DNA from 2 places in the Streptomyces krungchingensis genome. Region 2 is predicted to be linked to the other one. Evidence: riboswitches for the same ligand, from Rfam matches in the RefSeq annotation. Region 2 holds a riboswitch; the other holds the start of a gene.
What was found. Region 2 has a riboswitch for glycine ahead of gcvP (aminomethyl-transferring glycine dehydrogenase). Riboswitches for the same ligand answer to the same signal wherever they lie in the genome.
Positions count from the first base shown of each region.

Region 1: another riboswitch for glycine. It lies ahead of gcvT (glycine cleavage system aminomethyltransferase GcvT); the one in region 2 lies ahead of gcvP (aminomethyl-transferring glycine dehydrogenase).

Region 1 covers NZ_JBPUKY010000001.1:7,229,883-7,234,070, forward strand. Annotated here, with positions in the region: gene glyA (serine hydroxymethyltransferase) at 1-888, opposite strand, end outside; gene gcvH (glycine cleavage system protein GcvH) at 900-1,277, opposite strand; gene gcvT (glycine cleavage system aminomethyltransferase GcvT) at 1,484-2,602, opposite strand; glycine riboswitch at 2,637-2,749, opposite strand; glycine riboswitch at 2,750-2,847, opposite strand; gene ACSYGO_RS31795 (AAA family ATPase) at 3,016-3,711, shown strand; gene ACSYGO_RS31800 (enhanced serine sensitivity protein SseB) at 3,754-4,188, shown strand, end outside.
Region 2 covers NZ_JBPUKY010000001.1:2,313,807-2,317,994, forward strand. Annotated here, with positions in the region: gene gcvP (aminomethyl-transferring glycine dehydrogenase) at 1-817, opposite strand, end outside; glycine riboswitch at 992-1,087, opposite strand; gene ACSYGO_RS10400 (PRC-barrel domain-containing protein) at 1,201-1,575, shown strand; gene ACSYGO_RS10405 (DNA polymerase IV) at 1,494-2,957, opposite strand; gene ACSYGO_RS10410 (MerR family transcriptional regulator) at 3,060-3,734, opposite strand; gene ACSYGO_RS10415 (bifunctional nuclease family protein) at 3,976-4,188, opposite strand, start outside.

The DNA.
Region 1 (4,188 bases), 4.9 Mb from region 2:
CAGGATGCGGGCACCCTCCAGCGTGCGCTGCTGGCGCTCCTTGAACTCGTCCGAGGCGGCGACCTTGAACGAGACGGCCTTGGCCGCGATCACGTGCTCCAGCGGGCCGCCCTGCTGACCGGGGAAGACCGCGGAGTTGATCTTCTTGGCCAGCTCGGCCGTCGAGAGGATCACACCGCCGCGCGGGCCGCCCAGCGTCTTGTGGGTGGTCGTGGTGACGACGTGGGCGTGCGGCACCGGGTTGGGGTGCAGACCCGCGGCGACCAGGCCGGCGAAGTGCGCCATGTCCACCATGAGGTACGCGCCGACCTCGTCGGCGATGCGGCGGAACTCCGCGAAGTCGAGCTGACGCGGGTAGGCCGACCAGCCCGCCACGATCAGCTTCGGCCGGGACTCCTTGGCCAGGCGCTCGACCTCGGCCATGTCGACCTGGCCGGTCTCGTCGTCCACGTGGTAGGCGACCACGTCGTACAGCTTGCCGGAGAAGTTGATCTTCATGCCGTGGGTCAGGTGCCCGCCGTGCGCGAGGTTCAGACCCATGATCGTGTCGCCCGGCTTGAGCAGCGCGAACATCGCGGCCGCGTTGGCCTGGGCGCCCGAGTGCGGCTGCACGTTCGCGTGCTCGGCACCGAAGAGCGCCTTGATGCGGTCGATGGCGATCTGCTCGACCACGTCGACGTGCTCGCAGCCGCCGTAGTAGCGGCGGCCGGGGTAGCCCTCGGCGTACTTGTTGGTGAGGACCGAACCCTGGGCCTCCATGACCGCGACCGGAGCGAAGTTCTCCGACGCGATCATCTCCAGGGTGGACTGCTGGCGGTGCAGCTCGGCGTCGACGGCGGCGGCGACGTCCGGGTCCAGTTCGTGAAGGGGCGTGTTCAGAAGCGACATGCGGTGACTCCTCAGCCGGCGGTGAAAGCGGTGTACTCGTCCGCGGACATGAGGTCCTCCGGCTCGTCCGTGACGCGTACCTTGAACAGCCAGCCGCCCTCGAAGGGGGCGGAGTTCACCAGCGACGGGTCGTCCACCACGTCCTGGTTGGCCTCGACGACCTCGCCGGTGACCGGCGCGTAGAGGTCGCTGACCGACTTGGTCGACTCCAGCTCGCCGCAGGACTCGCCCGCGGTCACCGTGTCACCGACCTCCGGAAGCTGGGCGTAGACGACGTCGCCGAGCGCGTTGGCCGCGAACTCGGTGATGCCGACCGTCGAGACGCCGTCCTCGGCGACCGACAGCCACTCGTGCTCCTTGCTGTAGCGCAGCTGCTGGGGGTTGCTCATGGCCTGAATTCTCCTGTACGCGGGGGACTGCTGATGTCGGGGGTACCCCGTGCCCGGACGAAGCCGGGAACGGGGGAGGGGTGGTCATGGGATACGAGACGGCACGCCGGGGCACAGGTCACGCACCAACGCGCGCGGGTACCCCCGCGGCGCTCCCTCGGTCCGCTTCCTTCCGGTGCCCATGGCGCCCGTCGCGCGCCCGGTGCCTACTTCTGGCGCTTGTAGAACGGCAGGGCCACGACCTCGTACGGCTCGTGGCTGCCCCGGATGTCCACGCCGACCCCGGCGGACCCGGGCGCCGCGTGCGCGGCGTCGACGTACGCGATCGCGATCGGCTTGCCCAGCGTCGGGGAGGGGGCGCCCGAGGTGACCTCGCCGATCACCGTGCCGCCGGCGACGACGGTGTACCCGGCGCGCGGCACACGACGGCCCTCGGCGATCAGGCCGACGAGCACCCGCGGAGGGTTCTTCTCGGCCCGCTCGGCGGCGGCCTCCAGGGCCTTGCGCCCCACGAAGTCGCCCTCCTTCTCGAACTTCACGACCCGCCCGAGCCCGGCGTCGAAGGGCGTCAGCGAGGTGGTCAGCTCGTGCCCGTACAGCGGCATGCCGGCCTCCAGGCGCAGCGTGTCGCGGCAGGACAGGCCGCAGGGGACGAGGCCGACGGGGGCGCCCGCCTCGGTCAGTGCCTGCCACAGCCGCTCGGCGTCCGCGGGCGCCACGAACAGCTCGAAGCCGTCCTCACCGGTGTAGCCGGTGCGGGCGATGAGCGCCGGGACGCCGGCCACGGTGCCCGGCAGGCCCGCGTAGTACTTCAGGCCGTCCAGGTCCGCGTCGGTGAGCGACTTGAGGATGCCGGGGGACTCGGGGCCCTGCACGGCGATCAGGGCGTACGCGTCGCGGTCGTCGCGGACCTCGGCGTCGAACCCGTCCGCACGCTCGGTGAGCGCGTCGAGGACCACCTGGGCGTTGGAGGCGTTGGCGACGACCATGTACTCGGTCTCGGCGAGCCGGTAGACGATCAGGTCGTCGAGGATGCCGCCGTCCTCCTGGCAGATCATCGTGTAGCGCGCGCGGCCGACGCCGACGGAGGCGATGTTGCCGACCAGGGCGTAGTTCAGCAGGGCGGCGGCCTGCGGCCCGGTGACGGTGATCTCGCCCATGTGCGAGAGGTCGAACAGACCGGCATTCGTGCGGACGGCGAGGTGCTCGTCGCGCTCGGAGCCGTACCGCAGGGGCATGTCCCAGCCTGCGAAGTCGGTCATCGTCGCGCCGAGCGAGCGATGCAGGGCATCGAGCGCGGTGTGACGGGGTGCGTTGCTGCTCATCGGTGGGGCTCCCAAGGCATGACGGCGAGGTCGTTCCTCCCCATCTGTCATCGGAACCTGAGAGGTTCGCCACGACCCCACGAAACGGTGGTCATGACTTGCACCTTGGGTGGAGCCACTGGTCAGCGGCCCGCTTTTCAGATGTGCCTCGCCCGCGCGGTAACGGGGCCTGAGAGATTCAAGGGAGGGACTTGCTCCTTCGGCGCCCGGGGACTCGTACCCCAGGACTCTCCCGCGCGGATTCAAGCGGCCGGTATGCAGTTGGCGCGCACATCATTGCACGCGCCGTCCGATCGGGGCAGTCCGCATCTGTAACCGGCCTGTGGCAGTCCGAGTACGGAAACGAGAGAGACGACGCATTACCTTCTCTTTACACTCGACGGGGATGGGACTCCACACCCAAGGGGAGGACGATCACGGTGAACAGGACCACGGCGTACGCGACGACCTCGGGAATTGCCCTGCCCAAGCAACCCGGCGCCCCGGCCCGGGAGGCCTGCGGCCCGCTCCCGGCGGCCGTCGTCCGCGACCTCAGGGCCCGCGCCGGGCACAGCCCGCACGGCCTGCTCTTCGGGGCGTCCGACGTCGTGGTGGTCACGGGGCTGCCCGGCAGCGGCAAGTCGACCCTGATGCGCCGTGCCGTCACGGGCCCGCGCATCGACTCCCAGGACACCCGTGACCGCTGGGACGCCGGGATGGCCCGATGGCTGCCGTACGCGGTCTACCGCCCCTTCGTCCGCCTCGCGCACTACGCGGGGCTGCGTCGCGCGCTGCGCTCCGGCGCCGGCGTCGTCGTGCACGACTGCGGCACGCAGGCCTGGGTGCGCCGCTGGCTGGCCCGGGAGGCCCGGCGCCGGGGCGGCTCGCTGCACCTGCTGCTGCTCGACGTCCCGCCCGGCACGGCGCTCCGGGGCCAGCACGACCGGGGCCGCGGTGTCTCGCGCTACGCCTTCGCGCGGCATCGCGGAGCCGTGACCCGGCTGCTGCGCGCCGTGGAGAAGGGCGACCTGCCCGAGGGGTGCGGCTCGGCGGTGCTCATCGACCGTGAGGCGGCGGACGTGCTGCGCCGGATCGACTTCGACGGCCGGGCCGTCACCGGCGCCCACTAATCTTTCCAGCCGGAACAGTGGTTCGAAGCAGGCGGTAGACAGATGGACTTCCCGGCACAGGCGCACCCCCATCCGCACGGCGGATGGCCCGGCAACGAGCTGGAGGAGGTGCTGTCCGCCTCGCTCGGCGTGCCCTCGGCCGGTGCCCGCATCGTCGAGGTCCTCGGCCGCAGCTTCGTCTGGGTGCCCCTGCCGAAAGGCGGCGGTCCGCACAGCGGCCCCCTCGACCTGCCGACGCTGGAGATCGAGGGCCAGGCGTACGTCCCCGTGTTCAGCTCCGAGGAGCAGTTCCGCCAGGTCACCGGCGGCCGTCTCTCGTACACGATCGCGCCCGCCGTCGAGTTCGCCCGGGGCTTGCCGCCCCAGGTCGGCATCGCGGTCAACCCGGACGGCGTGGTCGGCGTACCGCTGCCGCCCCTCGCGGTGGCCGAGCTGTGCCGGGCGGGGCGGACCCCGCTGGACGGGCCGGCGAGCGGC
Region 2 (4,188 bases):
CGGCGATGTCGGCGCCGAGGTCGCCCGGCGAGGTGAGCAGGGTCAGGGCGAGGAGGTCGGCGGCCACGGTGACCACCGCGCCGAGCTCGTGGGCCTGGTCGACGACCGCCTTGATGTCGCGTACGGCACCGGAGGCGCCGGGGTACTGGAGCAGCACGCCGTTGATGTCGCGCTCGGCGATCTCGGCCGGGATGCCCTCGCTGAGGTCGGCGACGACGACCTCGACGCCGGTCGGCTCCGCGCGGGTCTCTATGACGGCGATGGTCTGCGGCAGGGCGTCCGCGTCGACCAGGAAGAGGCCCTTCTTGTTCTTGCCCATGCGCCGGGACAGCGCCATCGCCTCGGCGGCGGCGGTGCCCTCGTCGAGCAGCGAGGCGCCCGAGGTCGGCAGCCCGGTCAGCTCGGCGACCACGGTCTGGAAGTTGAGGAGCGCCTCCAGGCGGCCCTGCGAGATCTCCGGCTGGTACGGCGTGTACGCGGTGTACCAGGCCGGGTTCTCCATGACATTGCGCAGGATCACCGGCGGCGTGAACGTGCCGTAGTAACCGAGGCCGATCATCGAACCGAGCACCTCGTTGCGGTCCGCGAGGGAACGCAGCTCGGCGAGGACCTCCGCCTCGGTACGCGCGCCGGGAAGCTTCAGAGCCTCGGCATTCTTGATCACGTCCGGCACCGCGGCGGCCGTCAGATCGTCGAGCGAGCCGTATCCGACGTGGGCGAGCATCTTGGCCCTGGCCTCGAGGTCGGGCCCGATGTGGCGCTGCTCGAAGGGGATTCCCTGTTCGAGCTCGGAGAGCGGAATGCGGTGGACGGTCATTGCGGAGGCCTCCTGGTCTGACGCGACCTTCGAGGGGCACCCCGGCACGGGTACCCCGACGGCCTCCCCCTCTGTCATCTCAACCTGAGAGTTTCACCGGCCCGTCCGACGTGCCGGTTTTCACCGTCGGTGAGAGCGGAAGCCGTCGGCGACCGCCCTGCTTTCCAGAGTGACCTCGTCCGTGCGGTACGTGAGCCTGAGAGATTCCGGGGAGGATTTGCTCCTTCGGCGCCTCCGATGAAGTCTGGAGGACTCTCCCGCACGGGGTCAGCAGCCGCTGTCAGCCTACCAGCGAGGACAAGACACGATCCTTCGAGTGGCCGCCTGCCTGAATGTGCTCTTTTGTAGTGCTTACGGATGAGTTGCGACCAAGTGGAGGGCACGTGCAGACCGACATCGATCCGCGCAACCTGATCGGCCGCAAGGCGTTCGACCGCAATGGCACCAAGATCGGCACGATCGACGAGGTGTACCTCGACGACGCGACCGGTGTTCCGGAGTGGGCGGCCATACGCACAGGCCTCTTCAGCAGGGACGCTTTCGTGCCTCTGGAGCCCAGTGAACTCGTGGAAGGGGCCCTGCGCATCCCCTTCGACCGGGCCCTGATCAAGGACGCTCCCGACTTCGGCGTGGGCCGGCACCTCTCGCCCGAGCAGGAGCTCCAGCTCTACCACCACTACGGACTCGACGTGGCGGCCCCCTCCCCGCCTCCGCCGGACCGTGACTTCGGCAAGGTCGCGGGCTCGGACGAGCCCTGACCCGGATGCTCCAACGCGTCCGGGGAAACCACCGGAGCGACCAGGGGCAGCGGATCGGCCGGCTCCAGCCCGGGGTCGTCGGTCCGGAACGTCTTGACCCGCCCCGGCGCGGAGTAGGGCGTCTCGAACCGCACCGTGACCCGCCCCAGGCCGCTGCCCTGGACCCAGCCGTGCCCGTGCTCGGCATGCCGCACGTCGTGCCCGGCGGGCCACCGGCGCTCGGCGGGCGCGTCCGGTGACGCCCCGGACTCGCGCGACCCCTCGTCTGCGGGGTGCGCCTGGCCGGGGGGCTCCTCCGCCGCGGCATGGGCCTGCGCCTGCGCGAACAGGTCCTCCTGCGTGTAGTCGGCGAGCCCCGAGACCCCGACCCCCAGCAGCCGCACCCCACCGGTCGTGTCCACGGCCTCCAGGAGCCGCGCGGCGGCCTCCCGCACGACCGCCGGATCGTCCGTGGGCCCCCGCAGCGTCTCGGACCGGGTGAGCGTCGAGAAGTCGTACCTCCGCACCTTCAAAACGATGGTCCGCCCCGACAGCCCCGCCCCGCGCAGCCGCTGCACGCAGCGGTCGGCGAGCCGCTGCACCTCCAGACCGACCCGCATCCGGTCGTGGATGTCCACGTCATAGGTGTCTTCGACCGAGACGGACTTCGTCTCCCGCTCGGCGACCACGGGCCGCTCGTCGTGCGCCAGCGCCATCGCGTACAGCGCGTGTCCGTGCGCCTTCCCCAGCAGCCGTACGAGCTCGTCCTCGCCGGCCTCGGCGATCTCCTCGACCGTGGTGATCCCGGCCCGCCGCAGATGGTCTCCGGTCGCGGGGCCCACGCCGGGCAGCGTCCGCACCGACATCGGCCCCAGCAGCGCGCGCTCGGTGCCGGGCTCTATCAGGACCAGTCCGTCGGGCTTGGCCTGCTCGGAGGCGATCTTCGCGAGCATCTTGGACGCGGCGAGGCCCACCGAGCCCGTGAGTCCGGTGACGGCACGGATGTCCGCGCGCAGCTTCACCCCGGCGCGCCGTGCGGAGCCCTCGTCCCAGGCCGCGTCTCCCGCTTCCAGGTCCACGAAGGCCTCGTCCAGGCTCAGCGGCTCCACCAGGGGCGACAGGGCCCGCAGCAGCGCCATCACCTGCTCGCTGACCTCCTTGTAGAGGCCGAAGCGGGGCACGAGATACGCGGCGTTCGGTGCGAGGCGGCGGGCCTGGGCCATGGGCATCGCCGAGTGGACACCGAAGACCCGGGCCTCGTACGACGCGGTGGCGACGACTCCGCGCGGTCCGAGCCCGCCCACGACGACCGCTTTCCCGCGCAGGCTCGGCTTGGACGCCTGTTCCGCCGAGGCGAAGAAGGCATCCATGTCGAGATGCAGGATCGTGGGCGCGGTTCTCACATGTCCGATGCTGCACCACGCCACTGACAATGCCCCTGCGCGGCCCGCCGCCCACGGGACGGCCCGCGAAGCGGCACGCCTCTCACGGGGACGCCCAGCGGGTCACACAGCCCGGTTGCGCCGCCGTGCCAGCTCGTCCGCGGGATTGTGCCCGACGAGCGTCTCGCCGGTGTCCACACGCTCTCCGTGCAGCTGCGACAGGGCGCCTTCGACGTCCCGCCACACCACTCCCACGGCGATCCCGAAGACTCCCTGGCCGCCCTGGAGCAGCGCGTGGACGTCGTCGGGCGAGGTGCACTCGTAGACCGTCGCGCCGTCGCTCATCAGCGTCATCCGCTCCAGGTCCCGGAAGCCGCGCTCCCTGAGGTGCTGGACCGTGGTGCGGATGTTCTGCAGCGACACACCTGTGTCGAGGAACCGCTTGACGATCTTCAGGACGACGACGTCACGGAAGCTGTAGAGCCGCTGCGTCCCGGATCCGTAGGCGGGCCGCACGCTCGGCTCGACGAGCCCGGTCCTCGCCCAGTAGTCCAGTTGCCGGTAGGTGATGCCCGCGGCGGCACATGCCGTGGGACCGCGGTAGCCGATCTCCTCGGTAACGGCCCCTCCCTCGTCCGGGACCGCCGTCGGCCGCATCGGAGCGTGCTCGCCCGTGCTGCCGTGGTCGGGATACCCCCTGCTCGAGCGGAGCCGAGCGCTGGTGGGAGGGTACGGGCCGCTCTCCCCCGGACCGTGTCCGGGGGCACCCCCAGCCGTACCGTCGCCGCTGTTTCTCACGCCGACCTCCGTCCTTGACCTGCCTTCTCGACGGTAGGCAGTCACCACGGGTGCGTCAACGATCGCCACACTCGGCACGCCGAGTGATAATCACCCTAAGAGTGGTTTCTCGTGCCCCACCGCGGGGAAAGGCTAGCCGAATGCTCGCGGCCCGGGCCGCGGCGCACCACACTGGCCACGGGCAATTGCCGCCGGGACCGGCGCGCCTTCGCGGACACCACCGACGAGCGGTCGCGGGGCCTCACTGGCTGTTGGTGCCGAAGTCCTCGGGCGAGATCTGGTCGAGGAACTCGCGGAACTTCTCGACCTCGTCCTCCTGCTCGTCCGGGATCGCGATGCCGGCGTCGTCGAGCACGCCGTCGCTGCCGTAGATCGGCGTCCCGGTGCGCAGTGCCAGCGCTATGGCGTCGGACGGCCGTGCGCTGACCTCGACCCCGCTGGCGAAGACCAGCTC